2 regions of the Robertmurraya beringensis genome follow, and region 2 is predicted to be linked to the other one. Evidence: a T-box and tRNA genes for the amino acid it is inferred to sense, from the RefSeq annotation. Region 2 holds a T-box; the other holds one or more tRNA genes.
The links. A T-box is a leader RNA that pairs with one kind of tRNA and senses whether it is charged. The one in region 2 lies ahead of thrS (threonine--tRNA ligase), so its partner is inferred to be a tRNA-Thr.

Region 1: it has a tRNA-Thr gene. The T-box ahead of thrS (threonine--tRNA ligase) is inferred to sense a tRNA for this amino acid. The anticodon was not compared.

Annotation. Positions count from the first base shown of each region.
Region 1 is NZ_JBHLUU010000010.1:40-10,291, reverse strand. Features, by position in the region: gene ACFFHF_RS01780 (HAD-IIB family hydrolase) at 1-282, opposite strand, end outside; gene glmS (glutamine--fructose-6-phosphate transaminase (isomerizing)) at 513-2,315, opposite strand; gene glmM (phosphoglucosamine mutase) at 2,745-4,088, opposite strand; gene ACFFHF_RS01765 (CdaR family protein) at 4,121-5,356, opposite strand; gene cdaA (diadenylate cyclase CdaA) at 5,349-6,176, opposite strand; gene ACFFHF_RS01755 (zf-HC2 domain-containing protein) at 6,320-6,952, opposite strand; gene sigW (RNA polymerase sigma factor SigW) at 6,969-7,532, opposite strand; gene ACFFHF_RS01745 (aspartyl-phosphate phosphatase Spo0E family protein) at 7,728-7,898, shown strand; gene rocF (arginase) at 7,916-8,812, opposite strand; tRNA gene ACFFHF_RS01735 (tRNA-Lys) at 8,966-9,038, opposite strand; tRNA gene ACFFHF_RS01730 (tRNA-Gln) at 9,169-9,240, opposite strand; tRNA gene ACFFHF_RS01725 (tRNA-Tyr) at 9,303-9,386, opposite strand; tRNA gene ACFFHF_RS01720 (tRNA-Thr) at 9,405-9,480, opposite strand; tRNA gene ACFFHF_RS01715 (tRNA-Val) at 9,525-9,597, opposite strand; tRNA gene ACFFHF_RS01710 (tRNA-Glu) at 9,687-9,761, opposite strand; tRNA gene ACFFHF_RS01705 (tRNA-Thr) at 9,786-9,858, opposite strand; tRNA gene ACFFHF_RS01700 (tRNA-Asn) at 9,895-9,970, opposite strand; rRNA gene rrf (5S ribosomal RNA) at 9,987-10,102, opposite strand.
Region 2 is NZ_JBHLUU010000015.1:76,718-86,969, forward strand. Features, by position in the region: gene mutM (DNA-formamidopyrimidine glycosylase) at 1-405, shown strand, start outside; gene ytaF (sporulation membrane protein YtaF) at 471-1,109, shown strand; gene coaE (dephospho-CoA kinase) at 1,159-1,764, shown strand; gene ACFFHF_RS02685 (glyceraldehyde-3-phosphate dehydrogenase) at 1,882-2,925, shown strand; gene speD (adenosylmethionine decarboxylase) at 3,212-3,592, shown strand; gene ACFFHF_RS02695 (hypothetical protein) at 3,735-4,139, shown strand; gene nrdR (transcriptional regulator NrdR) at 4,219-4,674, shown strand; gene ACFFHF_RS02705 (replication initiation and membrane attachment family protein) at 4,711-6,117, shown strand; gene dnaI (primosomal protein DnaI) at 6,129-7,067, shown strand; gene ytxC (sporulation protein YtxC) at 7,215-8,078, shown strand; T-box leader at 8,145-8,385, shown strand; gene thrS (threonine--tRNA ligase) at 8,436-10,252, shown strand, end outside.

The sequences.
Region 1 (10,252 bases), on a different contig from region 2:
TAAACGAATAATTGCCAAACCTAATTTATTACTTAACAGAGATTCATAAACAAATTCTCCATTATGCTTAATTCGAGTTGCACTATCACCTAGAATCCACAAATCTTCGGTATCCACACCAAATAACTCTTCTACACGTTCACATTGCTTACCAGTAACGGGAGCAAATACTACTCCTTTTTCTTTCATGATCTTCTTTACATCCTGGTACAGTTCTCTATTAAAATCACCACTATTATTTAAGAACGTTCCATCCATATCAGTTAACACTAATTTAATCATTATGGTTCCCCCATTATTTCTACTTCGTGACTTATTAAACTTCTTTAATAAGTGATGTGAATAATATATCATATGAGATCTTATAGAGAGTATAAAAATGAGATAAACAGTTATTAATAATGATGAATGATAAACGTTACAACCATGTAACACAGCGTTACATAGTAAGAATGAAAAATATGCAAAAAAAGACACAACCCTTTAAAGGATTGTGCCTTACTAGACAAGTTTTACTCAACCGTTACTGATTTGGCAAGGTTTCTTGGCTTATCTACGTCACACTCACGGTGTAGTGCTGCATAGTAAGCGATCAGCTGGGTTGGAATAACAGAGACTAAAGGTGTTAAAATTTCGTGTACTTCTGGAATAACAAATCGATCTTCTTCCATTTCTAAACCTTTCATGGAAATGATACATGGGTTTGCTCCACGAGCTACTACCTCTTTCACATTTCCGCGAATGCTTAGGTTCACACTTTCTTGAGTTGCTAGAGCGATGATTGGAGTACCATCTTCAATTAAAGCAATCGTTCCATGCTTTAATTCTCCACCTGCAAAGCCCTCCGCTTGAATATAAGAGATTTCTTTCAGCTTTAGTGAAGCTTCAAGAACTACATAAAAGTCGATTCCACGGCCAATAAAGAACGCATTTCTAGTGGTTGATAAATACTCACGTGCAATGGCTTCAAACTCATCTTTAGAATCACATAGTACCTCGATGGCATTTGCTACGATTCCTAGCTCATGAATTAAATCAAAGTTCACTTCAAGTCCACGTTTTTTCGCTATTACTTCTGATAAGATAGACAGAACCGCAATTTGTGCCGTGTATGCTTTCGTAGATGCCACCGCAATTTCAGGACCAGCATGTAGCAGAAGTGTATAATCGGCTTCACGTGATAATGTTGAACCCGGCACATTCGTTACCGTTAACGTCTTATAACCAAGCTTTTTCACATGAACTAACACCTGACGGCTATCTGCGGTCTCTCCACTTTGAGAAATAAAGATAAATAATGGATTTGCTGATAATAATGGTGTGTTATAAGCAAACTCACTTGCAATATGAACCTCAACTGGAATATGAGCAATCTTTTCAATTAATTGCTTCCCAACAAGTCCTGCGTGATAAGAAGTTCCCGCCGCAATGATGTACACTCGATCAGACTGATCCACTGCATCCACAATGTCTTGGTCAATCACAAGCTGACCTGATTCATTTTGGTACTGTTGAATAATTTTACGAATAACAGCTGGCTGCTCATCAATTTCCTTCAACATGTAGTGAGGGTAGGTGCCTTTTTCAATATCACTTGCATCAAGCTCTGCTGTATAAGGTGCACGAGTAATGGTTTCACCTTCAAGGTTTTGAATGGTTACTTCATCTTTCGTAACAATGACTACTTCTTTATCCATTAGTTCTACATATTGATTGGTCACTTGAAGCATCGCCATTGCGTCACTAGCCACTACATTGAACCCGTCTCCAAGACCAACTAAAAGAGGACTTTTGTTTTTCGCAACAAAAATCGTCTCATTGTTTTGAGAGTCAAGCAAGGCAAGGGCATATGAACCCTTCAAAAGTTTCAATGTTTTACGGAATGCAGCTTCTACTTCAAGGCCTTCACTCACGAATAAATCGATTAATTGAACGATAACTTCTGTATCTGTGTCACTCTCAAAGTGAACATTTTGTAGATACTCTTTCTTCAACAAGTCATAGTTCTCAATAACTCCATTATGAACAAGTGTTAAACGAGTCGTAGAACTTTGATGTGGATGGGCATTCACTTTGCTTGGCACCCCGTGTGTTGCCCAGCGAGTGTGACCAATACCTGTATTTGCCATTACACCTAAGTCGACAATTTCACGTAAGTCTGCAATACGACCCTTTTCCTTAAACACGTGAACGCCTGTATCATTCATTACTGCAATACCAGCAGAATCATAACCTCTATATTCAAGCTTTTCTAGCCCTTTTAATAAAATTTCCTTTGAGTCATTATTACCGATATATCCAACGATTCCACACATAAGTGTAATTCCTCCTAATTTACGGAGGCAAGTTGCTAACGAGGGCAGACTTGCCCCCTAGTCTCTGTGATATTTATTGTTAGCATTTATTGATTTAAGCATTCTTTTTCCCTTTGTCCATCGGGTTACCCCAATGATTTTTAGAAAAAGCATACGATTGTGCTTAACAATCGGGAGGCATCCGCCGAAAAATCGATAAACCTCCTCCTCGTCAACTAGCCGCTCTTCGTCCATTAGCTAGTTCAGGCGCTTTAAGTTTTTATATTTTTTACCTCTATCCTCCTTCCGACTTCTTTACAAAATCAGGATAATCATACAATATGGATAGGCCTTCGTCAACAAAAATCTATGTGACATAAAGTATCCCATATATAAAAAATATGCATGAGGGGTTGTAAACGTTCCCCACATGCATATTTCTAGGTGATATTATAGTCCCATTTCTTCCTGAACAACTGCTGCTATACGGCTTACGTAAGACTCACAAAGCTCCTCTGTTGGTGCTTCTGCCATGACTCTTACAAGTGGTTCTGTACCTGAAGGTCGAACAAGAATACGTCCGTTACCGTTCATTTCGGTCTCTACCTCTGAAATAATAGCACTTACCTTTTCATTGTCTGTAACATGGTACTTATCCGTTACGCGAATGTTCACCAGCTTTTGAGGGAATTTTTTCATTTCTCCTGCAAGTTCCGAAAGTGGCTTCTTCGTGATCTTCATGATATTTGCTAACTGGAGGCCAGTAAGCAATCCATCTCCGGTTGTGTTGTAGTCTAGGAAAATGATGTGTCCTGACTGTTCACCACCTAAGTTGTAGCCTGTCTTTTTCATTTCTTCCACAACATAACGGTCACCTACTGCGGTTTGAACACTTTCAACTCCGTGACCTTCCAAGCCCTTATAGAAACCAAGATTACTCATTACAGTCGAAACCACTGTATTGTGCTTGAGTCTTCCTTGCTCCTTCATGAACTTAGCACAAATATACATAATCTGATCTCCGTCAACGATATCTCCATTTTCATCGATGGCAATTAATCGATCTCCATCACCATCAAAAGAGAGGCCCACATCTGCACCTTTTTCTTTAACAAAAGCTGAAAGTGCCTCAGGGTGTGTCGAACCAACACCATCATTGATATTTAGTCCATTAGGAGACGCTCCCATTGTTGAAAGATCAGCATCTAGGTCAGCAAATAAGTGTGTAGCTAGTGAAGAAGTAGCGCCGTGAGCACAATCTAGAGCAATATGTATTCCCGTAAAATCTTCATCAACCGTTTGTTTTAAGTATTGAAGATATTTTTGTCCACCTTCAAAATAATCATTAACTTGTCCTAAATCTGAACCGACTGGTCTAGGCAGTTCATCTTTTTCAAGATCCATTAAACCTTCAATCTCCAGTTCTTGCTCATCAGAAAGCTTAAAGCCATCTGGTCCAAAGAATTTAATTCCGTTATCAGCTACCGGGTTATGAGAAGCTGATATCATAACTCCAGCTTGTGCTCCAAGTGCTTTCGTTAAGTATGCCACTCCAGGTGTTGAAATCACGCCTAAGCGCATGACCTCTGCACCAATAGATAAAAGGCCTGCAACAAGAGCCCCCTCTAGCATATGTCCTGAAATACGAGTATCACGTCCAATGATCACCTTCGGACGGTCTTTATCTTTTGTTAAAACATACCCACCAAAACGTCCTAGTTTGAATGCTAATTCTGGTGTTAACTCACTGTTTGCTACTCCTCGCACCCCATCAGTACCGAAATATTTACCCATTAAAAGATCTCTCCTTAATAATTGTTGTGCATCTATGCTTCACGTTCTGTAATCGAAATTTTTGCTGTCTTTTGGTTGATCGTCCAACTAATATTTGTTGGACCAGTGACGTTTAGATCTACAGTATGTTCTCCTTCACCTAAACCAGCTAAATTAAGGATGACGCTAAAGTCACTTTCTTTTAAGGAGCCTATTATATTGCTCTCCCCTGTTGCGGTAATTGAAACTGTCCCATCAAGCGGTTCATTGTATGACATATCAAAGTCGGCTGCCAATCCATTTGCTTTAATCGGAATATTTGAAAAGGTAATATCCTCTTCCCGACTGACCTTAACGGTGACTTCAACAGTTTCCGGATCCACACTAACTATGCCTTCAGATATAATGACCGGCAGAGTCAGAGTCGTATCATCATTTATGGAACTAACATCTACCTCCACACGTACAGATTCTGTCTTGTTTAATATATCCGCATTAGCAAGTATGGTTGCTTGGGATTGAGCTAAGTCAATGGATTCAATAGTTACCCCACTGGGGGGAGTTCCTCTTTCAACTATTTTAATAGGAACTTCTTTACTAGACGCCTTTACTGGTATGGTCACCTCAACTGTATCTGATTCAAGTATGACATCCAGTTTATTTAGGTCTTGATCCAAGACTAAAATTTTCGCTTCCTTCGTTACAGTATCCTCGATCTTTCCTTCTAAATCTATCGTTGCTTTTACATAAGTGATTTTTTCGATCACATCTTTTGCGCCGGTAATTTTCACTTTGTTAGGCTTAACAATCGCCTGCTCAGCGGAATAACCATCTGCAACAAGACTTGAATTATACTCGGGCTCCACCTTGAATTCTTGAGTTACCTTCTCTTGTATAGATACATCAGCATAATTCGGTTCAATTTCCACCGTTAGTCTGTCGGACACATCTCTAATTTCAATTGGTACGCGTTGTGTACCGATCTCTGCCTCTGATAAATCCACATACACTTCATATGATCGAGAGGTCTTTGCTTGCTGCAAGAGATTTTTAGGTCCACTTAACTTGATGGTTACAGTACTAGGAACCCCACTTACGACAAGGTTTTCCGTATCATAATAACTTTTCACGGGAACGTCTGTGATTGTTTCAGTTTCTTGATCCTGTGGCACATTAATCGATAAATCTTCTCCGTCATACACGTATACGAAAAGCAAGAAGGCTAATAGCAAGGCAACAACCCTAATAAACCATCGATTATCAATTAGTTTATCAATTAGATTATCCATTCTTTTTTCCCCTCCAATTCCATCGAGGTGTGGAGGTTTGCTTCGGTTTTATTGGAGTAATAAATTCATTGGCTAACATTTGCTTAAACTGTTCAAGCTTTAAGTCACGGTGAAGTTCTCCATTTTTAGTAAGTGAGATGGACCCGGTTTCTTCAGAGACAATAACGGTTACACTATCTGTCACTTCACTAATTCCTAGAGCCGCTCTGTGCCTTGTTCCTAGTTCCTTAGAAATAAAAGGACTCTCAGATAACGGTAGATAACAGGCAGCTGCTGCAACCATATTCTTTTGAATAATAACTGCACCATCATGAAGCGGTGTATTTGGTATAAATATATTAATTAATAGCTCTGAGGAGATTTTCGCTTGTAAGCCAATTCCAGTCTCTATGTAATCTCCCATACCGGTTTCTCTTTCAATTGACATTAACGCACCGATTCTACGCTTTGCCATATAATCAGTTGCTTTTGTAATCGCTTCTACCATTTTTTCCTGTTCTTCCTCTTCCTGTCCACCTGTTCGAGAGAAGAACCGCCCTCGACCTAGCTGTTCAAGTGCTCTTCTAAGCTCTGGCTGAAAGATAATAATAATCCCAAGAACTCCCCAAAGCAATACTTGTTCCATCATCCAATTCAGTGTTTTTAGGCTAAACCAATCACTAATCACTGTCACCATTAATATAACAAATATCCCTTTAAGCAGTTGGACTGCCTTCGTACCTTTAATAACCATGATCAGCTTATAGATCACGTACCAAACTAGGAGAATGTCAATGGTAATGGATAAGTATTTCAAAACATCGAAATCCGCAATCGACATTGTACTTCCTCCAAATATATTTTTCAAAGCATTAAGCTAATAATTTTGTTTAACTTTTTTATTATAACATAAAATTGAAATGACAAATAATTTGCTCTTATTATAAGAAAAAATTAGTCACTCCTATACGAGCGACTAATTTATCAATCCTTATCTTGAAAAACGCTAACAAGCTCTTTGCTTGTCTTTTTTATATGATACCAAATCCATTCAAACACTTCATTTACTTCTTTAATCTCACCCGTAACATGTCCTGCAGAGGCCAAATAATTTTCTCCGTTAATTTGCCCGTTAATGACAGTTACATCACCTTCAACCTTTCCCTCAATTTGAAGGGCGCCGTTTCTAACAGTTATATCCCCTTTAACTACTTCACCCTCAGGAACAATAACGGTATTATTATGAACCACTAAATTTGGTTGCTTTGTTACTGAAAACTCTTGATCTTTATTCCAAGTTGAAAGAACACTACCTGTCATTAAAATGATAAAAAGTGATGCTGCGGTCAATAAAGGATGCTGTCGGAACCATCGATTGACACCCACCCTTCTTTTTTCTTTAGGTAGTCGAGCCATTACATTTTCAGTAAAATTACTAGGTGCCTGTATATGAGAAGTGCTCTGCACTAAGGCAATTGCCTTCTCTAATTCATGAAAATAACTTTGACATTTTGGGCAGGTCTGTAAATGCTTTTTTAGTAGCTGTTCATCTTGATCTTCAATTTCTTCATCTAGATATTCATGCATATACAAGACAATGTTATCTGGACACTTCACTGATTTTCACCTCTCATTAAACATTTCTTAATTGGTGTCGTAATGCTTCCCTACCCCTATGTATCCTTGTTTTTACTGTGCCTAGTGGGATATCTAGTATCTCACTAATTTCATTTAATGAAAGCTCTTCAATATATTTTAGAACAATTACAGATCGATATTTTTCTGGCAACTTAGTAATTTCTCGTTGAATCGTCTCTTGTAGTTCAAGACTCTCTATTTCATCTTCAGGAAGAATCGTATCTGATGCAATTTGAGAATACATGGTCAGTCCATCTGTACCTGATACTTCTGCATCAAGGTAGTAGTCTGGCTTTTTCTTTCGAATCCGATCAATACATAGGTTTGTTGCAATTCTATATAACCAAGTTGAAAACTTTAAATCAATATTAAAGCTGGATATGTTAACATATCCTCTAATAAATGCCTCTTGTGCCATATCCTCCGCTTCATGACGATTACCAAGAATTCGAAAACAAAGTTGAAAAACTTTGTCCTTATATATCTCAACGATTTCCCCGTATGCGCTTTGGTCCCCTTTTAACACTTGCTTGATTCTTTTTTTAATCAGTGCTTCCATTCCTATACCTCCGCTCTAATGCGGCTACTCGATAATACGTATCGATACCGGAAAAGGTTTCATTACTTACAAAAAATTTTTCTCCACTACATATTTTAACAAATATTTACTGTAAATAGTTTAAAAATTTTGGCTCTGGGTATAAATGTAGAAATTAGGGAGGTTATTATATCATTACGAATAGGAGTGAATCATATGGATAAGCAATCTCTTCTTAAAGATATTGAAGCTCATCGTAGAAAAATGGTGAGCCAAGCATCTCACTCTTCATTAAGCAATGAAAAAGTAATCATACTTAGTAAAAAATTGGACAATCTATTAAATAAATACGACAGATTAATAAAAAATAGCAGCAACTCTTTATGAGAGTTACTGCTATTGTGTTATAATAATTTTTCGCCAAATAACGAACCCATCAGAGCAACAGCTACTGATGCTGTTTTATTTTTATCATCTAATATCGGATTAACTTCGACAAATTCAGCGGATGTAATAAGTTTAGATTCTGCAAGCATTTCCATGGCAAGATGGCTTTCTCTGTAGCTAATCCCACCGGTAACAGGTGTTCCTACTCCTGGAGCATCATGTGGATCTAACCCATCTAAGTCTAAAGAGAGATGTACCCCATCCGTTCTCTCTTTTAAATACTCAATCGTTTCTTCCATCACCTTTGTCATACCTAAACGATCGATTTCATGCATCGTGTATACTTTTATACCAATCTCTTTTATTAACTCTTTTTCTCCCTCATCAAGTGCTCTTGCACCTATTAGAACAATATTTTCAGGTTTAATTTTAGGTTCAAATCCTCCGACACTTGTTAACATCTTATGTCCAATACCCAGACTTACAGCCAATGGCATTCCGTGAATATTTCCAGAAGGTGAAGTTTCCGCCGTATTAAGATCCCCATGTGCGTCATACCAAATAACACCCAAACTTTTGTAATGCTTTGAAACTCCAGCTAATGTTCCAATTGCAATACTGTGGTCTCCTCCAAGGACAAGCGGAAAGGATCCTGAAGAGATTGCTTGATCAACTTCCTTTGATAGTGCCTCATTTTTTTCTGCGACAAGATGTAAGTTTCTTAGATTAGATTGCTCGTCTATCACAACCTCAGGTCTTCCAATCGGGATATCCCCTAAATCATGTACTTCATCAAAAAGGTTTCGTAATCTTTCAACAACCCCAGCATACCTAATGGCACTCGGCCCCATATCCACCCCACGTCTCATTTGACCAAGATCCATTGGCATCCCAATAATTGATAGTTTTTTCATCCTCTAACCCCCTGTCTGTTCTCCCTCCTATTTTATACATTTATATGTCTGTGACTCAACTCGACAAAATCGCGCATAAATATGCAGTCAATATCCAATTTTCAAATAACTTTACGTACAAAAAAACCTTAGGAAATATTCCTAAGGTTTCAATGAGCCATGAAGGACTCGAACCTTCGACCCTCTGATTAAAAGTCAGATGCTCTACCGACTGAGCTAATGGCTCAAGATATTAGTGTCTAGCTACAGCAACTAGGGGCTCGGGGTTATAAGGCAAAGTCTCCAGAGGTCAGCACCTCCTACAGCCTTCGCCTTATACCAGTCGCCCCTATTCAAGTTGCTTCCGCTTTTTCCGACTGGGCTAGCTGGATTCGAACCAACGCATGACGGAGTCAAAGTCCGTTGCCTTACCGCTTGGCTATAGCCCAAAAGTCAAAATAAAAAGGACATTTTTAGTTTGTCCATTTTTAGACTTACTATGTAATTTAAATGGTGGAGGGGGACGGATTCGAACCGCCGAACCCAAGGGAGCGGATTTACAGTCCGCCGCGTTTAGCCACTTCGCTACCCCTCCATTATTCGAAATGAAGCATGGTGCCGGTGAGAGGACTTGAACCCCCAACCTACTGATTACAAGTCAGTTGCTCTACCAATTGAGCTACGCCGGCTTATTAGGAAGACTACTTTTCACAGAAGTGAAAAGTAGTCTTGATGGAGGATGACGGGATCGAACCGCCGACCCCCTGCTTGTAAGGCAGGTGCTCTCCCAGCTGAGCTAATCCTCCGAAATAGAATGTTATTTTCACTTTGCGAAAAAACTTGGTTATTTTCACTTTGCGAAAAAACTTGGTTATTTTCACTTCGTGAAAAAACTTGGTGACCCCTACGGGATTCGAACCCGTGTTACCGCCGTGAAAGGGCGGTGTCTTAACCGCTTGACCAAGGGGCCGTACTAGTAATCTATAAAACAGAGAGCTTCCAACCGGATTCGAACCGGTGACCTCTTCCTTACCATGGAAGTGCTCTACCTGCTGAGCTATGGAAGCATTCCAAAGAGCTCATAAGAGGTTGTCTTATGAAAATGGCTCCACAGGCAGGACTCGAACCTGCGACCGTTCGGTTAACAGCCGAATGCTCTACCAACTGAGCTACTGTGGAACGATAAAATATTAACGCCTGGCGACGTCCTACTCTCACAGAGGGAAACCCTCAACTACCATCGGCGCTGAAAAGCTTAACTTCCGTGTTCGGTATGGGAACGGGTGTGACCTTTTCGCTATCGCCACCAGACTATTTATGCGACACTATTTATTATAATAGTTTTTCGCGTTTTTTCAAGAGAAATTTTTAAGCATTCTCTCAAAACTAGATAATGAATGAAGAAGAAAGAAATACGTTTCATCGTTGTCCAGCTACAGCGCCTAGCCGCTCGAGGTCATA
Region 2 (10,252 bases):
TTTACATCATCTTATTTGCAGAAAAGGTTATCCAAAACACAAAGATCAATCAAAACAGCCTTGCTTGACCAAACAGTGGTCGTTGGATTAGGCAATATTTACGTTGATGAAGCTCTATTTCGTTCGAGAATTCATCCCGAGAGAATTGCGAGCTCATTGAAGAAAAAAGAGTGGATCATTCTTTATGAGCAAATAAAGGAAACACTAGGTGAAGCGGTTGAAAAGGGTGGAAGTACGGTCCGATCTTACGTAAATTCTCAAGGACAAATGGGGATGTTTCAGCTTGAATTATTTGTTTACGGTCGGAAAGGTGAAAATTGTAAAGTATGTGGTACACCTCTAGAAAAAATTGTCGTCGGTGGGCGAGGAACCGTATTTTGTCCAAAATGTCAAAAAAAGAAGTAAGTTGAACCTTGGATGGGCTCCTATCATATACTATCCTAGCTTTTTGTTAGGAAGGAGTCTTTCCAATGGTACTATCTGTTCCATTATTACTACTTGCATTAGCAGTTAGCATTGACAGTTTTAGTGTAGGTTTCACTTACGGTCTAAGGAAAATGCGAATTCCTTTTAAGTCAATCGCGGTTATTTCTTTATGCTCTGCAGGAACACTCACTGTAGGGATGATCATTGGTCATTTCATTGAGTCTGTTTTATCACCTGATATTGCTGAGAGTATTGGGGGAATCATACTCATTTTATTAGGGGCTTGGATTCTCGCTCAATTTTTTCGGTCGGAGAAATCCGCCTCATCCATGCTTCCCCATCCAAAAACGATCATTGATTTTGAGATTAAATCTCTTGGGATTGTGATTCAAATATTACGAAAGCCGATGTCAGCAGACTTTGATCAATCGGGTACGATCAATGGGATTGAAGCTTATATGCTGGGTCTAGCCTTATCTTTAGATGCATTTGGTGCAGGAATCGGGGCGGCCATGCTAGACTTTTCTCCAAGCATATTAGGGACTGCTGTGGCATTAATGAGCTTTCTCTTTATTTATGCGGGGTTACAGCTTGGTAAACATTTTTCTGAGAATAGCTGGCTTCAGCGCTTCGCCTTTTTACCTGGGGTATTATTAATCATTATTGGAATATGGAAAATTTGAAAAAAGCCTCCTTTTGTGGAGGCTTTTACGTTAAACGGAGGGGTTGAATATGACTTTAGTCGTTGGATTAACGGGTGGTATTGCTAGTGGGAAAAGCACAGTGGCAAATATGTTTAAAGAAATGGGAATAGAGGTCATTGACGCTGATATAGAAGCAAGAAAGGCCGTTGAGATAGGCGAAGTAGCATACGAACAGATCGTTACATATTTTGGTGAAGATGTTCTGAATGATGATCATACGATTAATCGATCCCGATTAGGTGAAATCATTTTTAATGACAGTGCGAAGAGACAAAAGTTAAATGAAATTGTTCATCCGGATGTAAGAAGAAGGATGAATGAGAAGAAGGAAGCAGCTATTTCGCGAGGAGACCAAGTAGTTGTGTTGGATATTCCACTCTTATTTGAAAGTGGATTAAAGCATATGGTTGATGTAGTTCTGCTTGTTTATGTAGAGAAAGATGTACAGCTGCAGAGATTGATGGAAAGAAATCAGTTAACAAAGCAGGAAGCACTTGCTCGAATTCAATCTCAAATGCCGATTGAAGATAAACGGAAGCTTGCTGATAAAGTGATTAATAATAATGGGTCGATAGACAATACGAAAAAGCAACTGATAGAGCTTCTTGCGGATTGGAAAACCATCACAAATTAATGTGATGGTTTTTTTATTGAAAATAGGTTTTTATATCAACACAATTCGTAACTAATATGTTATACTAATTGTAAATTACGGAAATAAAGTATAACACTTTTCGAGAGGAGCCGTAACATGAAGGCTAGAGTAGCGATTAATGGGTTTGGAAGAATAGGAAGAATGGTTTTCAGAAAGGCAATATGTGATGAAACATTAGAAATAGTAGCCATTAATGCTAGTTATCCTGCGGAAACATTAGCACATTTAATAAAGTATGACACAAATCACGGAAAGTTTGATGGTGAGGTAGTAGCTGAAGATGATTCCTTATTGGTAAATGGAAAAAGGGTGAAGCTGATTAACCATCGTAATCCAGAGGAGCTTCCATGGCATTCACTTAATATTGATATTGTTATCGAGGCAACTGGGAAATTTAATGCGAGAGAGAAAGCGAGTCTCCACTTAGATGCTGGCGCAAAGAAGGTCATATTAACAGCACCTGGAAAAGGAGAAGATATTACCATCGTCATGGGTGTGAATGAGCACGAGTTAAATATTTATGAGCATGATATTATTTCAAATGCGTCTTGTACGACGAACTGTTTAGCTCCTGTTGTAAAAATACTTGAAGATAAGTTTGGCATCATTAATGGGTTAATGACAACCGTGCATGCCTATACAAATGATCAAAAAAACATTGATAATCCGCATAAAGATCTTCGAAGAGCGAGAGCTTGTGGTCAATCGATCATTCCGACAAGCACGGGTGCGGCTAAAGCTCTTTCACTAGTGCTCCCTAATATGAAAGGCAAGCTGCATGGAATGTCATTAAGGGTTCCTACAACCAATGTCTCATTAGTTGATTTAGTAGTTGATTTAAAGCGAGAAGTAACAATAGATGAGGTAAATGATGTATTCGAAACAGCCTCCATGGATGAACTTAAAGGAATACTTGCGATTACAGAAGAGCCACTAGTATCAGTTGATTTTAATACCAATGAACACTCTGCGATTGTCGATGGGTTGTCTACAATGGTTATAGGTGCGAATAAGGTAAAGGTACTCGCATGGTACGACAATGAGTGGGGCTATTCTTGCCGTGTTGTTGATCTAACGAAGCATGTGGCTAATCAACTTTCTTTAGCTTCAGATAATATAAAACGAGTGAGCTCGTTGTAAGGAGACAGTCTTCTGGGAAAACTCTCAGAAGACTGATTTTTTGTGTGCATTTGAAGAAAGGAATTTCCTTTTTCCTCTTTTTTGTAAAGATTTTTTAAATACATTATTGCAAAAAAAAAACAAACAAAGTATACTAGTCATCGTGAACTTCTTGAAATTTGGAATCTATATCTACTTAAAGGGTTAGGACCTCTTTGGACTAACTTTCCCCCGTGGTAGTTATAACCCAAAAAAATAGGGAAATTCAGTTACTGTAGTAAAAATGGTTAAAGGGGGAAATTTGAATATGGAAACTATGGGTCGTCACGTTATTTCTGAGTTATGGGGTTGTGATTTTGAAAAGTTAAATGATATGGAGCAAATTGAGCAAATCTTTGCAGATGCAGCATTAAAATCAGGTGCTGAAATTCGTGAGGTTGCTTTTCATAAATTTGCACCACAAGGTGTGAGTGGAGTGGTAATCATCTCCGAGTCACATTTAACTATTCACAGCTTTCCTGAACATGGCTATGCTAGTATTGATGTGTATACTTGTGGAGACATGGATCCTAATATCGCTGCAGACTATATTGCAGAAGCATTAGGTGCTCAAACTCGTGAGAACATCGAAATTCCTCGTGGAATGGGTCCTGTTCAAGTTAAACAAGCAAAAGCGAAAGTACTATAATCGTAGCTTACTAAACTTATGAAATTCGAGAGGTGTATATTATACACCTCTTTTTAATTTCTCTTTTATTGAAACATTAACATTGCCAGTCCTTTTAGGTTAAAATATATGTACATACATCTTTCGGTTTGGAGGAATCATTATGTCATTTGTAAAACAGGTGTTTAGACAATTTAATAGGCAATGTGAAACAAAAGAGAATCATGTGGAGGAAGAGCTTAGAACGAGATATTATCGTGTAAATCTTCAATCCTTGTTTCAATCTGTAAAAGAAATCCTTGAGAATGATAAGCAAGCAAAAGTGGTAAGTGATTCAATTGACCACGGAGAAATTGCGGTTGAAATCAATCGTGGAAAGAAAATGTTTGCTATTATTACGATCATAACGGTAAAGCCATATGAGACGGCTGTAGATATCAATGTTTCAACCGAACAAACGGTTCTGTTGGGGGCATATCCAAGCTTAAAAGCTGAAATCAAACGTATTTATCAAGAATTAGATAAAAAGCATCCGTATATAGGTGTTGGAAAACACGCAGGAGAATAGAATTACTTGTACAACAATTGAAGTTTTAATAAGATAGTGTTAGATTCAGCAGAATCCATTCTGTTTCGGAGTTGATGTTATGAAATGTCCTGCATGTCAAAATAATCATACTCGTGTTCTCGATTCAAGACCTGTCGATGAAAATAGATCGATTCGCAGAAGAAGAGAGTGTGAGAAATGTTCTTTTCGTTTTACAACCTTTGAGAAGGTAGAAGAAATACCTTTGATTGTCGTAAAAAAGGAAGGAACTAGAGAAGAGTTTAGCCGTGATAAGATTCTACGTGGCCTGATTAAAGCATGTGAAAAAAGACCCGTTGCTTTGCCTGAATTAGAAAAAATCACATCCGATATCGAAAAAGAACTTCGCAGTCATGGAGTATCGGAAATAAAGAGTGAAGCAGTTGGAGAAATGGTTATGGATCGTTTAGCAAAATTAGATGAGGTTGCGTACGTAAGATTTGCCTCTGTATATAGACAATTTAAAGATATAAACGTCTTTATTGAAGAATTGAAGGAATTAATAAAAAAGGATTAGTAGGGAAGTTTGATGTTAAGAGAGGAAATGAAGCCTATGGCTCAGCATTGGCAGGAAATGCTACCTGTGGATCGCTATGAGGTAGCCTCAAATGGGTTGTTATTTGAGTATGATCGAAAGGTGCTGACTCTTTTATATCAGCCATTGATTGGTCCGATAGCATACAGTCTCTATATGACTCTTTGGTCGCAAATAGACGAGAACCGTTTATCTTCGGATGGTAGTTCACATCATGCTCTTATGAACGTGATGGACAGTAATTTAAAACAAATTTACGATGCCCGTCTTAAGTTAGAAGGAATTGGTCTTCTCTCCACGTATGTGCGAACAGAGGAAGGGCTTCGATCATTTGTATATGAAATTACACCTCCCTTAACACCTAGTCAGTTTTTTCTAGACGGTATGCTTAACGTGTATTTGTATCGAAAAGTAGGTAAAAATCAATTTTTAAAACTTAAAAGGTTTTTTAGTGACGAGCATTTCTTGGAAAAAGAAAATGGGTACGAGAATGTTACAAGATCGTTTCAAGAAGTATTTGATTCTGCTGTTCCGGGTAACCCTTCGTCACATCTGGTAGATGACCTAAAACTTGAAGAGCAACGTGTGTACTTCGATCGAGTGAATCCTGAGACAATTAAGGTTGATGAAGCACATTTTGATTTTGACCTGCTATTTGCAGGGCTTTCAGAAAATCTTGTTCCTAAACGTGCAATCAATAAAAAGGTTCGAGAAGCCATTGCGAAACTCTCCTTCCTCTATGGGATTGACCCGATCCAAATGAAAAATATTGTGATTAGTGCAGTTGATGAATCAAGTGAGATACAGATTGATGAACTTAGAAAATCTGCAAGAGATTGGTATCAGCTTAACTTTTCTGACCAACTCCCGTTATTAATAGATAAAATACAACCACTTCCACATGTTACAACAACGGTGGAGCCTAAAACTCAAGAAGAGAAATTGGTTCAATACCTGGAGAAAACGTCTCCTCGACAATTGTTAATTGATATTTCTGGTGGGGGAGAACCATCGAAAAGTGATTTGCAAATTATTGAAGATGTGATGTTTCAACAAAAGCTTCTTCCTGGTGTGGTGAACGTGCTTATACAGTACGTATTATTGAAAACAGATATGAAGTTGACGAAGGCTTATGTGGATAAGATTGCTTCTCATTGGGCGCGTAAAAGGGTCCAGACGGTGTCTGAGGCAATGGAACTTGCCAAAAAAGAACATCGTCAATACTTAGACTGGGCAGAGGGGAAGCAAACAGCAAATCAAACTCCAAAGACTAGTGCTAGAAAAAAGGCCATACGAACAGAAAGCTTACCGGATTGGTTTGATAAAGAGGCTGAGGAAAAACCTATTCAAACAGGCACAGAAAATAATGAACTCGAAGAGAAAAAGCGTGCGTTACAGGAAAGATTAAAAAAATATACAAAGTAGGAGGTGGTTAAATGGAACGAATTAATGATACTTTAAAAAAACTCTCTGCCAGCTCAAATTTTCAGGAACGGTATGAGCGTCAAAAGCGGCAAGTTATGCAGCACCCGGACATTCGAGAATTTATTATTAAGCATAGTGACATCCTTACGAGCCAAATGATTGAAAGAAATTTGTCCAAGCTTTATGAGTATTCGACTCAATGCACGGAATGTACCGAATGTCCGAGCCTTGAGGGCTGTAAAAATATTATGCAGGGGTATCAGCCTCAATTAGTTCTTGTCCGTGGGTCTATTGAGATTCATTACGACCGCTGTCCTAGAAAGGTAATGTCAGACGAGAGAAGAAAAAGTGAGAAGCTCATTCAGAGTATGTATATGCCTAAAGAGATTTTACACGCTCGCTTTGCGGACCTTGACATGTCAGGTGATTACTCAGGTAGAATTGAAGCAATCTCATTAGCAGAGGAGTTTGTAGAAAACTACAATTCAAGTGTAAAGCAAAAGGGACTTTATTTTTACGGTGAGTTCGGAGTTGGCAAGTCATATTTGCTTGGAGCAATTGCTAATGAACTCGCAAAAAAGAAGGTATCTTCTATGATTGTGTACTTCCCAGAGTTGATTAGGGAGTTAAAAGGATCAATTGGTGACTCGACACTCAATGATAAAATTGAAAAAGTGAAACGAGAACCAGTGCTTATGATTGATGATATTGGTGCTGAAACGGTATCAAGTTGGGCGAGAGATGAAGTGCTAGGAACGATTCTTCAATTCCGTATGCTTGAAAATCTGCCTACCTTCTTTACATCGAACTTTAACTTTAACGAGTTAGAGCATCATTTAACGTATAGTCAACGTGGAGAAGAAGAGAAGATGAAAGCAAGAAGACTTCTAGAGAGGATTAGATACCTAGCTCATCCAGTCCAAGTGGATGGTCCAAATAGAAGGAAATAGGAAATAAAAGAGCCAGTGGAAAAAGTCCGCTGGCTCTTATTCTATTTTGACCAAGTTCCCCATATACATGAAAGCAGAGACTGTGAAAAAGAACATGCAGTAGCATGGACATTTCAAACGTTGATTTCACCAAAAGGGGGGATTTGGTTGTTTGAGATCATTTTCCAAAATAAAGAGGATGCGAAAAGATTTCACCAATTGCTAAAGAATCACGCACAATCCTCACACCATTTGAATCATGAGACTCTTCTTATAGAAGATAAACATATAGTAAAATGCGATGGAAAACTGGAAGAAGTGGTTGTGAAAAAAGCATTTGGACAATTTATTCAGGAAATTAAATTAGTGGATTGGTCTCGAGAAATCTTAAAGAATCATTTTTGTTATGATGACGAACATGAACAGGAACAGATATTAGATATTATTACTGCAATTGTTGACGGAAACAGAAGAGAACTCTTATCGTTTGTCGATGTGAACACACTAAATAACTTGGTAGAATCAGCTATTAATGAATTATTCTCACAGCGCTTGTCTTTTTCGTTCGACTCTTTCCAGCGCTTTCGACTGCGTTCCATTACGACTCTTATAGAGAGTGTGGTGGAGGTTGCGATTGATGAGTATAAACTTGAGCAGGAATACCAAATCTTTGTTCATACACTCAGAGAGTTTTTAGCAGAACGGAGTTCAATCAAGAAGGTCATTCATTTAATTGTGTCTGATACGATCACCTTTTTTGATGAACAATTCTTTGAACTAAAAAGAAAAGAAATTTTGCAGCTAATTGATCGAAAACTACTTTCTAATCACCCAGTCTACATTGATAGTGTCACCATTGCACCGTTGCTTTCGATGGCTCCCCAAAGGATTTATTTGTACACTGACGAACCGGAGCAACCTTTGGTTCGAACGATTTGTAATCTTTTTGAGGAAAGAGTAGTGGTGGCAGCCATGAACTTATTTCATGATCGAAAAAGGAAATTCGCCTTTGCGGCTGATGAGAATTTCTAGATAGATACTTGCTTTTCCCTCATGAACAAACTATAATACGTACATAATAAGGTACAACTTCATGATATAAATGTTACGATGAGGACATGAGCGTTTTATTTACGGTTATCAGAGAGGGAAGGCATTGGCTGGAAACTTCCTAACACGAATGAACAGCTTACCACCTCTAAACATCAGCCTTGAACAATTGATTAAGTATGGGCTGACGGCTAAAGTCCGTTATCTATTTATCTAAAGTCACTTTTGATGATTGATTAAAGTGAAAATTAGGGTGGAACCACGTGTTGTTTATAAACTCGTCCCTTTCCGAGGGACGAGTTTTTTTATTTTTATTTTATATTTAGGAGGAAAATGGTTATGTCAAATGTTGTAAAGTTAACGTTCCCAGACGGTGCAGTAAAGGAGTTTCCGCTTGGAACAACAACAGAAGATGTTGCTGCCTCCATTAGCCCAGGGCTTAAAAAGAAGGCATTGGCTGGAAAAGTAGATGGCCAGTTGTATGATCTTAAACGTCCGATTGAGCAAGATGGAGCAATTGAAATTGTCACTCAGGATAGTGCGGATGCACTTGAAATCCTTAGACATAGTAGTGCCCACTTAATGGCACAAGCGATTAAGCGTCTATACAAAAACGTAAAGCTTGGTGTGGGTCCAGTTATTGAAGGTGGATTTTACTACGATGTAGATATTGAGGAATCATTAACACCAGAAGATCTGCCTTTAATTGAAAAAGAAATGAAAAAAATTATTAACGAAAACATTGAGATTGTTCGAAAAGAAGTTAGTCGTGAGGAGGCTGTTCAGCTGTTCAAGGAGATTGGCGATGAATACAAGCTTGAGCTGATTGAAGCCATTCCTGCAGGAGAAACAGTAACTATTTATGAACAAGGGGATTTCTTCGACTTATGTCGTGGAGTTCATGTTCCATCGACAGGGAAATTGAAGGAATTAAAACTTCTGAGTATTGCGGGTGCTTATTGGAGAGGCGATAGCGATAATAAAATGCTTCAACGTATATACGGAACAGCTTTCTTCAAGAAAGAAGACTTGGCTGAACATCTTCGTCTACTGGAAGAAGCAAAAGAGCGTGATCATAGAAAAATAGGAAAAGAATTAAATTTATTTATGAACTCGCAAAAAGTGGGACAAGGTCTGCCAATGTGGTTACCAAAGGGTGCGACCATTCGTCGTATTATCGAGAGATATATCGTGGATAAGGAGTCACGACTTGGTTACGATCACGTGTACACACCTGTGATGGGAAGTGTTGATTTATATAAAACATCAGGGCACTGGGATCACTATCAAGAAGACATGTTCCCAGTTATGGAAATGGATAATGAGCAGCTTGTTCTACGTCCTATGAACTGTCCGCATCATATGATGATCTATAAGCACGGTATTCATAGTTATCGTGAGCTTCCAATTCGTATTGCTGAGCTTGGAACGATGCACCGCTATGAAATGTCTGGCGCACTTTCTGGACTTCAACGTGTACGTGGAATGACGTTAAACGATGCGCATATTTTTGTTCGTCCAGATCAAATCAAGGATGAATTCAAGCGAGTGGTAGGATTGGTATTAGAAGTGTACAAAGATTTTAATATCAATGATTACTCCTTCCGCCTGTCTTACCGTGATCCTGAAGATAAAGAAAAATATTTTGATGATGATCAAATGTGGGAAAAAGCTCAAAGCATGTTAAAAGAAGCGATGGATGACCTCGGGCTAAATTATTTTGAAGCAGAGGGTGAAGCGGCTTTTTATGGTCCAAAGCTTGATGTTCAAGTGAAGACAGCTCTTGGGAAGGAAGAAACCCTATCTACTGTCCAGTTAGACTTCTTGTTGCCAGAACGCTTTGATTTAAGTTATGTGGGTGAGGATGGGAAACAACACCGTCCTGTTGTTATTCACCGTGGGGTCGTTTCAACAATGGAACGATTTGTCGCGTTCTTGATTGAAGAATACAAAGGAGCTTTCCCTACTTGGTTAGCACCTGTACAGGTTCAAGTGATTCCTGTTTCTCCTGACGTTCATTTTGACTATGCAAAGCAAGTGCAAGAACTTCTACAGGCAGAAGGTATTCGCGTCGAAATTGATGATCGTAATGAGAAGATCGGTTACAAGATTCGTGAAGCACAAATGCAAAAAACTCCTTATATGCTAGTCGTTGG